3 regions of the Pseudarthrobacter sp. 1G09 genome follow, and region 3 is predicted to be linked to each of the others. Evidence: riboswitches for the same ligand, from Rfam matches in the RefSeq annotation. Region 3 holds a riboswitch; each other region holds the start of a gene.
The links. Region 3 has a riboswitch for cyclic di-AMP ahead of ACP3TD_RS11315 (LysM peptidoglycan-binding domain-containing protein). Riboswitches for the same ligand answer to the same signal wherever they lie in the genome.
Positions count from the first base shown of each region.

Region 1: linked by a shared signal. The riboswitch ahead of ACP3TD_RS05205 (M23 family metallopeptidase) and the one ahead of ACP3TD_RS11315 (LysM peptidoglycan-binding domain-containing protein) in region 3 are both predicted to bind cyclic di-AMP.
Region 2: linked by a shared signal. The riboswitch ahead of ACP3TD_RS04590 (hypothetical protein) and the one ahead of ACP3TD_RS11315 (LysM peptidoglycan-binding domain-containing protein) in region 3 are both predicted to bind cyclic di-AMP.

Region 1 is NZ_CP188306.1:1,110,648-1,115,246, reverse strand. It holds gene ACP3TD_RS05205 (M23 family metallopeptidase) at 1-814, opposite strand, end outside; cyclic di-AMP (ydaO/yuaA leader) riboswitch at 825-1,043, opposite strand; gene ACP3TD_RS05200 (metal-dependent transcriptional regulator) at 1,185-1,880, opposite strand; gene serC (phosphoserine transaminase) at 2,186-3,316, shown strand; gene ACP3TD_RS05190 (DUF3027 domain-containing protein) at 3,432-4,070, opposite strand; gene ACP3TD_RS05185 (cold-shock protein) at 4,077-4,460, opposite strand.
Region 2 is NZ_CP188306.1:966,918-971,516, reverse strand. It holds gene ACP3TD_RS04600 (response regulator transcription factor) at 826-1,566, shown strand; gene ACP3TD_RS04595 (HAMP domain-containing sensor histidine kinase) at 1,573-3,066, shown strand; cyclic di-AMP (ydaO/yuaA leader) riboswitch at 3,200-3,356, shown strand; gene ACP3TD_RS04590 (hypothetical protein) at 3,360-4,085, shown strand; gene ACP3TD_RS04585 (glyoxalase superfamily protein) at 4,259-4,599, opposite strand, start outside.
Region 3 is NZ_CP188306.1:2,452,670-2,457,268, reverse strand. It holds gene ACP3TD_RS11320 (protein adenylyltransferase SelO) at 1-369, shown strand, start outside; gene ACP3TD_RS11315 (LysM peptidoglycan-binding domain-containing protein) at 462-1,307, opposite strand; cyclic di-AMP (ydaO/yuaA leader) riboswitch at 1,311-1,483, opposite strand; gene ACP3TD_RS11310 (hypothetical protein) at 1,669-2,637, opposite strand; gene ACP3TD_RS11305 (lytic transglycosylase domain-containing protein) at 2,738-4,072, shown strand; gene ACP3TD_RS11300 (TraR/DksA family transcriptional regulator) at 4,093-4,449, shown strand; gene ACP3TD_RS11295 (DNA alkylation repair protein) at 4,446-4,599, shown strand, end outside.

The DNA of each region.
Region 1 (4,599 bases), 1.3 Mb from region 3:
GGTCGACAACCTCGCCGTTGACCTGGACTTCAAAGTGGAGGTGGCAGCCCGTGGAGGCGCCGGTGGTCCCGCTAAGGGCTATGACGTCGCCCCGGGAGACGGTTTGGCCCTCCTTCACGTTGAACGACGACAGGTGGTTGTAGGTGGTCTCCAGGCCGTTGCCGTGGTCCACCACCACCCTGTTGCCGCCGCCGTACTGGTGCCAGCCCACAAAGGTCACGGTTCCGGTGGCGGCAGCCATCACGGAGGTACCGCACTGGGCAACATAGTCCTGCCCGCGGTGGAAGTCGCCGGTGCCGCCGGTGATGGGGCTGACGCGGTAGCCGAACGGCGATGCCGTGGTCATGGTGGCCAGCGGGGCCCCCAGGGTACCGGCGGATGCAGCCCGGGAGACCGATCCTGCGGACTGGGCGCTGAGCAGCTGCTTGAGCTTGCCGTCAGGGTCCGCCTGGGTGACGACGGCGGAGCGGCTGAAGTCGATCTGGGCGCCTGCTTCCGCGGAAATTGCGGGCTGCGGCGTCACCGATGAGGCGGCAACGGCACCGGTTCCGCTGGCGTCAGTTGCCATGACGGGACTGGTGACAGGGACGGTAACGGTAAGCACCAGGCCGGTGGCGGCAAGCGCGATGCCGGCCTTCTGGCCGATGCCGCTGGCCGAGGCGAATTCCGTTATCTGGCGGAATGGACCCCGACGGCGGCGCGCGTCACGGTGGAGATCGCGGGGGCGCGGGGTCTCGGCAGCTTGGACGGCCCCGACAGCACGCGGCGTAGCAGCGGGGCCCGCCGCGCGGCGGCGGCCCCGGGGGGTCTGCATGGTCAAGAAGGTTTCCTCTCTGGATAGCCTGCGAAGTTAGCTGTCGGATTCGGGTCAGAGAGTTCACAGACCCGGTCCGCCGTAAGCAAGCTGCGGCACAGAGAAATCCCCGGAAGGTTCCTTCACTGGAAGAGGCTTGCTGCTGACGGACTTCACCCCAAGGCAGTCCCCCGCTGCCAGTTGTGGTTCCCCCGCCTCTGCCAGTTATGACTTGGTGCTCCTGATCCGCTGGCAGAGCTCGGCTCCAGATCAGGTAACGCTTAAGTATCAACGCTTTCGTTCAACTATAGGGGCTTAAGTCCCTTAGTAACAATTCCGTTATTTTTGCGTGATCCAGCTCCCACGGGGTAAAAGCAGGGCTTTTACGGTGTCAGTTGACGGCTACGAATACGTGGGCAGCCACTTCGGGAGGCAGTTCCAGAGCGCCTTCAATGCCCGGAACACGGACCGAAATGTAGTCCCCCACACGCTCCAGCGATACCGCCGCTCCGGGGCGGATGCCGCCTTCGTCGAGCTGGGACAGGAGCTCGGGCTCCACCTGGATGGGTTCGGCCAACCGGCTGATGGTCACGGCAGAGGCGGGGCCGTACGTCTTCATGGCCTCAAGAAGGCTGATCGCGCCGTCGGCCAAGGACAGCTCCGGGTTGCCACCCAGTGCGGCCAGTCCGGGAATCGGGTTTCCGTAGGGCGATTCGGTGGGGTGGTTGAGCAGTTCGTAGATCCGGCGCTCAACGCGCTCACTCATCACATGCTCCCAGCGGCACGCTTCGTCGTGGACGTAGGCCCAGTCCAGGCCGATGACGTCAGCCAGGAGCCGTTCCGCAAGGCGGTGCTTGCGCATGACCTCCGTGGCACGTTTGCGGCCCACCTCGGTGAGCTCCAGGTGGCGGTCGCCGGACACCACCACCAGGCCGTCACGCTCCATCCGGCCGATGGTCTGGGACACGGTGGGGCCAGAGTGGCGCAACCGCTCGGCAATACGGGCCCTCAGGGCAACGATGTTCTCTTCCTCCAGCTCCAGGATGGTCCGAAGGTACATCTCCGTAGTGTCGATCAGATCCGTCATCCAGCTCAGCTCCTCGAGCGCAATACCCTGCGTTGTTCCGCGTTGTCCCGCGTTGTCCAGCACAATCCGCCGCCATGCGGCGCGACATAGTCCGGAGGCAAGCTTAGCCTATTTTGACTTTGTCCTAATAGTTGCAGGCTCCAGGTTCCCGTGTCTCAATGTTTGGACTTTGGCGGCTCCGGCTCCCGCGCCTACGCCTGTTCAGGCAGAATGGGAAAGGCCTGTATTGCAGTCACTGCCGACTGTCGGGCGGCGTTATCCGCCCGACCGGCCAAAGCCACCTCCCCGCCGACATTGGAGCACCCGTGAGCGAAACCAGCATCACTATTCCCGCCGACCTCCTGCCCCGGGACGGACGGTTCGGAGCCGGGCCATCCAAGGTCAGGCAGGAACAGATCGATGCGCTCTCTGCGGCGTCGAAAACCATTCTGGGCACGTCCCACCGGCAGGCCCCCGTCAAGAACCTCGTGGGCTCGGTCCGCGAGGGCCTCAGCCAGTTCTTCCGCGCGCCCGAGGGCTACGAGGTTGTCCTCGGCGTCGGCGGTTCCACCGCGTTCTGGGATATTGCATCCTTCGGCCTCGTGGAGAAGAAGGCCCAGCACCTGTCCTTTGGTGAGTTCGGGTCGAAGTTCGCCGCCGCCACCAACAAGGCACCCTTCCTGGATGCGTCCTCCATCATCACGTCGGACCCGGGCACCCGCCCGGCAGCCTTGGCCGAGGCCGGCGTCGACGCGTACGCCTGGCCGCAGAACGAAACCTCCACCGGCGTCGCCGCTCCGGTAAAGCGCGTAGCGGATGCCGATGAGGGCGCACTGGTCCTGGTAGATGCGACCTCCGCCGCCGGCGGCCTGGACGTCGATGTGGCCGAGAGCGACGTCTACTACTTCGCCCCGCAGAAGAACTTCGCCTCCGACGGCGGCCTGTGGCTTGGCCTGTTCTCCCCCGCCGCCCTCGAACGCGCAGCTCGGATCAAAGCCAGCGACCGCTGGATCCCGGATTTCCTGGACCTCCAGACCGCCATCGACAACTCGAAGCTGAACCAGACCTACAACACCCCGTCGCTGTCCACGCTGGTAACGCTGGACGCGCAGGTGCAGTGGCTGAACTCCAACGGCGGCCTGGACTTCGCAGCTGGACGCACCGCCGACTCCGCCGGCCGCATCTACACCTGGGCCGAGGCATCTGACTACGCGACTCCGTTCGTCACCAACCCGGACGAACGCTCGAACGTCATTGCCACCATCGACTTCGACGACTCTGTTGATGCCGCCGCGGTAGCCAAGGTCCTGCGCGCCAACGGCATCGTGGACACGGAGCCTTACCGCAAGCTGGGCCGCAACCAGCTCCGTATCGCCACCTTCGTCGCCATCGACCCCGAGGACGTTTCGGCCCTGCTGGCCAGCATCGACTTTGTGGTGGGCGAGCTGCGCAAGTAGCTCCCACCGTCGGCAAGGCCCCGGCGACAGAACATGCGACGGCGCCGCCCGGGTTTACCCCGGACGGCGCCGTTTGCTGTTGGTTGGGTCAACACGACCACTGAAAGGGGGCTGGCTAGCCCTCCCCTTCGACTGGCTGGCCAGCGTCCGAAGACCCGGCCTGCTGGGCAGGCTCTGCCATTTCAGTCTCCGGTTCGGCTTCCGGTCCTCCGGCAGCAGCAGCGGCGGGTTCCCCGGCAGCCTGGGCGTCGGGAACCGCGCGCTCCCGCTCGTGATCCTCTTCCCGGGCGTCCTCCGGCCGCACCCGCTCAGCCCACGGCACCCATTCCGGGGCCAGGATCGAATCCTCGGAGGGCAACAGGCCCAGTTCGTTGACCGTCACCAGCTTGGAGCGGGAGTTGCGGGTGATGACTGCGTACCACTGCCAGCCCGAGTAGCCAGGCAGCCTGGATTCGAACAGGTGCGTCACCAGGCGGTCGCCTTCGCTTTTGGCGGCCAGGTGTTGACCGATGTCCGACGCCGAGGTGATTCCCTCAAGGGCAGTCCTGGCAACGTCGACGGCAGCGGCCAGGAATGCGTCCGGCTTCCCTGTCCGCCATACCGGCACGCCGGCCTTGCGTTGGGGAGCCGCCTTCACGGCCGCGGCAGCGCGGGAGACGGCGGTGCGCTCCGAGGCAGCTGCCTGGGGCACAACTGCTGCCTCCTGTTCCAAGGCCTGCATTCCTGCGTCGGGCTGTTCAGCTTCCGGATTCATTGCTGCCTAAACGTCCAGCTCGTCGGCAACCTTACGCAGGGCGGCGGCAATGGTCTTGCCCTTGTTACCGTCCGGGTACTTGCCGTTGGACAGGGTGCCCGAGAGATTGTCGAGGACACTCACCAGATCCTGGACCAGGGGCGCAAGGTCGCGGGCGCTGGGCCGCTTGGCTTTGGCGATGGAGGGAGTCTTGTCGAGGACGCGCAGGCCCAGGGCCTGGGCACCCTTGCGGCCGTCGGCCACGCCGAACTCCACGCGGGTGCCGGCCTTGAGTTCCGTTACGCCCTCGGGCAGCGACGATTTGGGCAGGAAGACCTCCTGGCCGTCCTCGCCCGCGAGGAACCCGAAGCCTTTGTCCTTGTCATACCACTTGACCTTGCCGGTAGGCATTGAATCAACCTTCTTCGTTCTGCTGTTGTGAGACACGGCCGGCCGCCACCGCATCCGCACCGGTTGTGCGGGTTTAAGGTATGGCAGCTGCGTACCGTGTTGGTCTTTATCCTTCAAGGTTATCCTGCCCCGCGCCCGA
Region 2 (4,599 bases), 1.5 Mb from region 3:
ATCCACCCACCGGAGGGTCCTCACTGTCCAATTCCTTGCTGGCTGCTAGCGCTCTTTTCAGGTCCGGACTACCTGAACGAAGCCACCACCGCGGCGTCTCAAATGGCGCCGGCCGGTCAGGTGATGGTTGTCCCCGCACCCGGAGCTGCTGCCGTACCGGACGCCGTCGCAAGCAGTATGGTCTGGGCCGTGTAGCTGTCCGAGGACATGAGCGCGGTAACGCGGACGCTCCGCCGTTCATGCCGCCAGTGCCGTCCGGGGCAGTCATTCCGGACTGGCCACCGGGTGCGAACCGCCCGCCGGGCCCGCCTGCCCGATGGTCCCGCCCGCACCGCCACCATCCTTGGTAGCCGTCGTACTCCCCCCATCCAGCGGGCTGGCCGCTCCAGGGAACGGCCCAATCCCGGGACGGTTGGCTCTCCGTGATGCGGGGAGGTTCCCAACCGGAAGGTGCCTGCGGGCTGTCGGGATTGCCGGCAAAGACTTCCCACTGGCTTTGCGGGCGCCCCTGTCCCTCGGCAGCGGCGCCGGCCTGATGCGGCTGTCAGCCCTGGGCCGGTTCGTCCGGGACGGCACGGCTGTTCTGCTGGTCCATTGATTGCTCCTCGGGAACGGAACCTGGCGGTCGCCGCTGCTGCTGTTCCATCAGCGTCAGCCGCCTTCCTGGGCCCGGGCTGCGCGGCGGGCAGTGCTGACTGTGACATTCGGACTATGGCGCCGACCCTGCCATACCCGCTGCAACGCCCAGCTGGCTAGGCTGGGATTCACAGCTGGGGCACAGGAAGCCCAAAGCCCGCCTATATCGAAGGATCGGAGAGTTGTCCCATGGCCACCTCGCACTCCATGACCAACAACCTCCCCAAGCTCTCCCACCCGGACGGCTCCCCCATCCGCGCCCTGGTGGTGGACGACGAACCCAGCCTTTCCGAACTGATGAGCATGGGCCTGCGGATGGCGGGGTGGTCCGTGGCAGTGGCAGCGGACGGGCCCGAGGCAGTGAAGCTGGCCAAGGACTTCCGCCCCGACGTACTGGTGCTGGACGTGATGCTTCCAGGGTTCGACGGTGTAGAGCTGCTGGGCAGGATCCGCGCCTTCGCGCCGGAGGTGCCAGCACTCTTCCTGACCGCTAAAGACGCAGTCCAGGACCGCATCGTCGGCCTGGCCGCCGGCGGTGACGACTATGTCACCAAACCGTTCAGCATGGAGGAAGTCATCCTCCGCCTGCACCGGCTGGTCCAGCGCTCAGGCGTCGCAGCCATGGACACTGCCGAACTGGTGGTTGGCGACCTGGTGCTCAACGTCGACACCCGGGAAGTCACCCGCGCCGGGGATGACGTGCAGCTGACGGCCACCCAGTTTGAGCTGCTCCGCTACCTCATGGAAAACCCCAAGCGGGTCATCAGCAAGGCGCAGATCCTTGACCGGGTGTGGGACTACGACTTCGGCGGCCAGGCCAATATCGTCGAGCTTTATATCTCTTACCTGCGTAAGAAGATCGACGCCGTCCATCCGCCCATGATCCACACCGTCCGCGGGGCCGGTTACGTCATCAAGCCGGCGGAGTAGCTCGCCATGGCCTCTACAGAAGCTCCCTACACCCGGAGTTGGCTCAGGCCGGCAACCTGGCACCTGCGTACCCGCCTGATCGCCCTGGCCATGGCCCTGCTCATCGCCATCTGCGGTGCCGTTGGCATCGTGAGCTACGCATCGATGGACGCCTTCCTGACCCGGCAGCTTGACGACCAGCTCAGCCAGGCCGCCAACCTTGCCGACAACCCTGGCCGCCCGCCCTTTGGCGGCTTCAACGGACGGGACCCCCTGGACGCCCGGGGCCAAAGAATCGGCACCGTCAACGCGAGCATCCGCAGCGGCCAGGTGAGTTCAGGCGGCTTCCTCGCCTCGGACACCACCCGCCAGCCCCTGTCCACGGAGGACAAGGAAACGCTCCTTGCGCTCGATGCCAACTCCCGGCCCGTGGACCGTTCCATGTCCAGCGGTGATTATCGGCTGATCGCGGTCCAGACAAGCTCCGGTGACACCCTGGTCACGGGGCTCCCCCTGGCCGCCAAGGAAAGTACCCTCAGGTCCTTCGTGTGGACCTTCGTGTTCGTCTCGCTGGGCGGACTGCTGCTGGTCGGACTGGTGGGAACGGTGCTGATCCGCCGCACCATGAAACCCCTGGAACAGCTCTCGGAGGTTGCCACCCGGGTGTCTGAACTGCCCCTGGACGCCGGCGAGGTGGCGCTCGCCGTCCGCGTGCCGCCGTCGAACTCCAACCCGGGCACCGAAGTGGGAAGTGTGGGGCATGCATTGAACCTCATGCTGGACAACGTGGCCAGCGCCTTGGAAGCCCGGCAGAAGAGCGAAACGAAGGTGCGCCAGTTCGTGGCTGACGCCTCGCATGAGCTCCGTACCCCACTGACCGCCATCCGCGGCTACACCGAGCTGATGCGGATGACGGAGGACTTCACTCCCGACGGCCAGAAATCGCTGGCCCGGGTCCAGAGCCAGTCCGAGCGGATGACGGCACTGGTGGAGGACCTGCTGCTCCTGGCGCGGCTGGATGAGGGCCAGCCGCTCAAGCTGGCCGAGGTGGACCTGACGCAGCTGGTGGTGGAAAGCGTCAGCGACGAAAAGGTCATGGCCCCCAGCCACACCTGGCGGCTCGATCTTCCCGCGGAGCCGGTGCTGGTCAACGGGGACGGCGCGCAGCTGCGGCAGGTACTGATGAACCTGCTGTCCAACGCCCGGAAACACACCCCTGCCGGAACCACCGTGGTGGCCGGCGTCGGCACGGCTCCGGATGGCGCGGCCATCGTGACGGTCACGGACGACGGCGGAGGCATCCCGGCGGACTTCGTGGACCAGGTCTTTTCACGCTTCGCCCGCGCAGACGCGGCCCGCAAGGGCAGCGGCGACCAGGCCGGCGCGGCCGTTGCCGAGGGCACCAGCGGGCTGGGCCTGTCCATCGTCCAGTCCATCGTGGAAGCCCACGGCGGCCGGGTAACGGTCACATCACGGCCCGGGATGACGGAGTTCGCGCTGCGCCTGCCGACCGTAGCCTGAATTTGCCAAGGCGACGCGCCGTCGTCGTGACGTCTGTTACCTAAATGTGACTTAAGCGCCGCTCTCCTGTACCGTCGATATGGTGCGGTTCCCGTTCGGGCCGCATATCCGGATGACGCCAAGCTCTGCCACTTCCCGGATTTCGCTTGAACTAAGGCAGAGGCGGGGGACCCACGTCCCGGGCAACGCAGTACTGCCCTTGGGGTTAAGCCAGCACGTGTATTTGCCGTGCGGCCGGATGCCCTCATCCGAACCCGACAGCTAACTCCGCAGGTGTGAGAGGCGAATCAAATATGTCTAAATTCACGGTAAAACCGCGCCCAAAATCGGCTCCGAGCCACAGCGCGCAGCCTGAAACCCGCAAGAAGTCTTCCTTCGGCAAGCGCGCCGCGGTCCTCGCAGTGTCCGCAGCGATGCTGGTGGGCGTGGGCGCCGCAGGCCAGGCCACCGACGCCATGTCCCGTGTGGCTGCCGCCGGCTCCGAGTCCCCCGCGGCCGCCGATTCCCAGATGAGCATCGAGAAGAGTGAAATCCGCTCGAACCCGGCTGCGTCGGCGCCCGCCGAGCTCAAGGTGCAGCCTCAGGAGGCGGCACCGGCGCCCGCACCCGCGGCAGAACCTGCCCCGGCCGCAGCGCCCGCACCGGAACCGGCACCTGCTCCCGCACCGGAGCCTGCTCCCGCTCCCGAGCCTGCTCCCGTCGTTGCCGTCAACGATCCTGCGGGCGCACAGGCATACGCGTCCGGCCAGCTGGCCAGCTACGGGTGGGCACAGGACCAGATGCAGTGCCTGGTCACCCTGTGGACCAAGGAATCCGACTGGACCACCACCGCCACCAACGCCAGCAGCGGCGCCTACGGCATCGTCCAGTCCCTGCCCGCCGAGAAGATGGCGAGCGCCGGCCCCGACTACCTGACCAACTACCGCACCCAGATCAACTGGGGCCTGAACTACATCAAGGAGCGTTACCAGTCGCCGTGTGGCGCCCTGAACTTCCACTTGGGCAACAACTGGTACTAAAAGCCCTCACTGGCTGAGGCCCTTCCGACCGGCCGCCGCCGAACCTTCCCGGTTCAGCGGCGGCCGTCGTCGTCTCCACAGCCATGCGTGCGAGGCAGCAGTTCTTCCGTGCGTTAGGCAGCAGGCTTTGGGATGGCTTCCGGCCATCGAGCGGATTGGGCCGGGACGTGCCGTTACCGTCCCGGGATGTACTGGACGGCCCAGCGGTTGCCGTCGGGGTCTGCGAAGTACACGAAATGACCCCAGTCCTGGACGTCCACATCGCTGACATCCACGCCGTTGTTCTTCAGGTGGTCGTGGGCGGCCTGGATGTCGCTGACCACCAGCTGGAGGTTGGAGCCTGTACCCGGAGGAGCGTCCGTGAGGCCTTCACCGATACAGATGGAACATGCTGAACCGGGCGGGGTCAGCTGAACGAAGCGGATGGACTCCGATGGGCGTTCGTCGAAGTCGGCGTTGAAACCAACCTTGTTAACGTAGAAATCCTTGGCGCGGTCCACATCGGACACGGGGA
Region 3 (4,599 bases):
ACCGGCATCCTCAAGGACGGCCCGGTGGACTACACGCTCTTCTTCAGGAACCTGGCCAAGGCCGCCCGGGGTGACAGTCGGCCTGTCCGCGGGATGGTCATGGACCTGGCTGCGTACGATGCCTGGGCCGAACGCTGGCAGAAGCTGGGGCCGGATGCCGGGCTGATGGACCGCACCAATCCCGCGTACATTCCCCGGAACCACCTCGTCGAAGAGGCCCTGGCCGCGGCTACCGGCGGGGACCTGGATCCACTGCACCGGCTGCTGGAAGCGGTGACGGCGCCGTACAGCGAACGCCCTGGCCTGGAGCGGTACGCCGAAGGTGCCCCGGAGGACTTCGGGACGTACACGACCTTCTGCGGCACCTGAGCCTGCCAACACAGCAAAAGGGCGGTAGCCGGGACATCCCGGCTACCGCCCTTTTTGCAGCTCTATGCGCTGGAAGCTACGTGCTCAGCAGGCTATGCGACCCGTACGTAGGAGGCTGCACCAACCCAGCTGACGGAGTGCACCTGGGTCTGGCTGCCGTTGACGCCGCCGCTGACCATCTGGCCGTCACCGGCGTACACACCGACGTGGCCCGCGGAGATGACGAGGTCACCCGGGGCGGGGGCGCCCACCACGGTGCCGTACTGGAAGAACTGGCCGGGAGCCAGGTCTCCGACGGACTTGCCGACGGCGCGCAGGGCCTTCTCCACCATGGCGGTGCAGTCCTGGGTAACGCCAACCTGGCCGTAGGCGTTGGCGAGGATGGCAGCGCCCGTGCCCGAGCCGGTGGCCGCAGGCGTTGCGGAGGCGTAGCCGAGGTTCATGCCGGTGTTGGCGGGAGCGGTGCTTGCGGCCTGGACCGGTGCCGCTGCAGGAGCAACGGCCGGAGCGGCCGGTGCTGCGTAGCCGGCGCCGGGAATGGCAATCTGGTCACCGGGGTAGATGATCGAGGAAACGTCGAGGCCGTTGGCTGCCAGGACGTCGTTCAGGCCAACCCCGTAGGCGGACGCAATGGCGCCGAGGGTGTCACCGGAAGCAACCGTGTGGACGTTGCCGGCAGCGGCTGCAGGGGCAGCGGCTACGGGCGCGGCCGGAGCCGAGTATGCCTGGACGTTAGTGGTTTCGGTGCTGTCCGGGCCGGTCACGCCTGCATGTGCCGGAGCTCCGACGCCGAACGCAATGCCCGATGCTGCGGCTACTGCGAGTGCCGGGCGTCCAAATGTCCGGGCCTGGGCCTTGGCCGTCACGGCCAAACCCTGAAGCGCGATGGAGCCGGCCGGAGTAGCGCGGTGACGGGCGGTGGTGAAATTTTTTGACACGGTTGATCGCCTCTCCCATGCCTGCGGGGTGAGCTGTCGGGTTCGGGCTGGAGATGCCCGGCCGGTAGCGCACTTCGTCAGGGACGGAAGGCGCTATCGACTTAACCCCAAGGCTTCGGTGAAGCCGCGGAAACTTGGTTCCCCCGTCCCTGCCAGCTGGAAAGCGATTGAATCCCGGTTCAGCGGCAGGGCTCGGCAAGCTGAGGGGAATGTCCCGCTTGGGAGGGACACGTGTACGACCATAACCCGACGTTCACCCGATTGTCACATTTGGATAACATACGAGTCGGACCTCTCGGATGAAGCCACCGGCCGGAGGGCGCCCCGGAACGCCGCGGTGACCTCGGATGATGCCCGGGGCCTAGCCGGTCTGGCAGGCCTGCGTAACAAAGTCATAAAGTTGCGCACGCAACGGCCCGCCGGCGGCCACTTTCAGGACACCTTCCCGGGTCCCGACGGTGACGGTGAGGGGCAGCAGGGTGCCCACTTTATCTTCCGCCACGGCGTGTGGATCGCACCGGGCGGGGCGCACCCTCAGGGCCAGGACAGTGCCGGTTTCCCCCGTCCGGACCGTCAGGTTCCGCGGCCACGGCTCAGCCCCGGACTCGGGCCCGGCCTCCGCCAGCAGGGGAGTGCCGCCCACGCTGCGCAGCGTGAGGGGCGGAGTCCCTCCAGGGGCCGTCGGCTGGGGGCTGATGCGAAGGAGGACGACGGCGGTGCGGCCGTCCGCCGCCACCCCAAGGTGCGGGTCCAGGGCCAGTCCGGCCACTTTCGCGGCGTCGGCGGCCAGGCAGAGCTCGCTATTGTTGCGCGGCAGCACGCCGAAGGGATCCGGCGCCGGAAGGCTCAGCGCTGCCGGGTGCTGTCCTTCCGCAGCGAAGGATACCGTGGCGCTGGCCTGCGGCGATGCCGTTGCCAGGTCAGCGCAGGCCGGGGGTGGAAGCTGTGCGGGCACGCTTTTGGGCTGGTGCGGCGGAAGCTCCAGGCTGCCCGCTTGCGGGGTCCACTCGATGTCCCCGTCGAACAGCGGGGAACTGACGCGCGCCAGGTCCACTGTCAGGAGACCGTCCGTGGTGTTGGTGAGCTGGAGCAGGATGGCATGCTGCCCGTACTGGTCGCGGGACTGGTTTACCTCGATGGTCACCGGCCCGGGGGCGGTGGCAGCGGGGGACGCTGCAGGGGTGGGCTGCTGCGGGGTGCAGGCCGACACCGCCAGTACTGCCGCGGTCAGGAACGGCAACGGCAGCCTGGCGTTTGCCCGTCCTGCCGTCCGTGCGGAGGCCGGGCCGCGGCGGGCTGGTGTGGTGCTTGGTGTGATGGCGCCGGCCATGGGCACAGTCTAGGGCTGCGGCGCGGCTTCCGTCTCTGCTGGATAACAATCCACAGCTGTAAACCCTCAACCTGTGGTTGAGGCCGTAGGCTACGGGACTATGCCCCTGTTCGTTACCAAACTGAAGTCCCCGGTGCTCGGAGGACTTCTGGTGTTTGCCCTGCTGGGCGCAGCCCTTGTTCCGGCGTCGGCCGCGGAGCTCCCGCCGGAAAGATACCCCTCATGGGAGGACGTCCGGAAAGCCAGGGAGTCTGAAGCGGGCACAGCGGCCGAAATCACCCGGATCGGCAGCCTCCTCGCCGGTTTGCAGGCGGACGCAGGAACGCTTGGCGGCGCGGCCGTGACGGCTGCGGCGGAGTACGCCACTGCCGAAGCCGCACTCACCGCAGCCAACAGCCGGGTCGAAGCCCTGGCGGCGCAGTCGGCAGCAGCCAACGGGGAACTGCAGCAGCACCGCAGGGAGATCGGCGCCCTTGCCGTGCAGTCGTACAAGACCGGTGCAACCACGGCCGGATTCTTCATGGCCCTGGACGCCCTTGAGTCCGGCAGCGTCCACGGACTCAACATAGTGGAGCTGGTGGGCGCGAAGACGGCCGGCCTGGTGGACCGCGCGGCGTCCTCCGCGAAGGTGGCATCGTCCCTGGGTGAACAGGAGAAGGCCGCACGGTCCGAACGGGAAAACCTGGCCAAGGAGGCAGGAACCAGGCTTGCCGGGGCCAGGTCGGCGCAGGACGCCGTAGCCCGCCACATCAGCGAAGAGCAGCAGCACGGCGGGGAACTCACGGCACAGCTGGCCTCACTCAAGGGAACAACCGCGGCCGTTGAGGGGGAGTTCCGGCAGGGCCAGGCCGCCCTCGCCGCTTACGAAGCCTCGCAGGCAGCGAAGCGGGCCGCCGCCCGGGAACAAGCCCAACGGGACTCGGATCGGGCGGCGAAAGCCGCAGCGGACGCCCGCGTGGAGGTGCCACCGCCCGCGGCCGCGGCGCCGCCGGGTGCTGCCGGTCCCGCGCCGTTGAAGCCCGCGCCGTTGAAGCCCGCCCCGGCGGACCCTGCCCCGGCGCCCGGGCCCCCGGCCCAGCCGGGGCCGCCGCCCGTCGTCGTACCCTCCGTTCCCGGTGGTGCCGTGAACGATCCTGCCGGAGCGAAGAGCTACGCCGCCGGACGCCTGGGCGCCTACGGCTGGGGCCAGGATCAGTTCCTGTGCCTGGCGCAGCTGTGGACCAAGGAGTCGAACTGGCAGACCACGGCCACCAACCCCTACTCGGGCGCCTACGGGATCCCCCAGGCATTGCCGCCCGGGAAGTACGCGAGCGCCGGCAGTGACTGGCTGACCAGCTACCGGACCCAGGTTGAGTGGGGTCTGGGATACATCCGCGACAGGTACGGCTCGCCCTGCGGAGCCTGGAGCCACTCAATGGTGAACAACTGGTACTGACGCAGGACTAGGCTTTTCCCATGGCTGACTACGAACGCTTCCGGCTGCTGCTCGAAGAGGAGCGGCAGCTGAAACTGGCCTTGCTGCCGGCGTTGCGGGCGGACATCGCCGCCGCCAACTCCGCCCGCCAGGGAGCCAACGTGGACGACGAACACGATCCTGAGGGTGCCACCATCGCCTTCGAGCTGTCCCAGGCCTCGGCGCTGCTGAACCAGAGCTCAGCCAGCCTGGACCAGGTGGAAGCGGCCCTGGACCGGATCGCCGCCGGAACGTATGGCAGCTGCGCCGTATGCGGCCGGCCCATCGCCGAAGGCAGGCTTGAGGCCCGGCCCTGGACGCCGTACTGCATCGACCACTCAGCCGCAGGGCGCTCGTGAGCACCGGTCCGGACGCCGTCGCCGAGGCGGCCGGTTTCATCGACCGCACGCTGCAGAACGAGGGCGCCTGGTACCGCGCGGACGACGTCGGCAGCAGGTTTGGCGGCACCCTCGGCTCCTATGGTTCCTCCGTGGGCGCCGTGCGCGGGA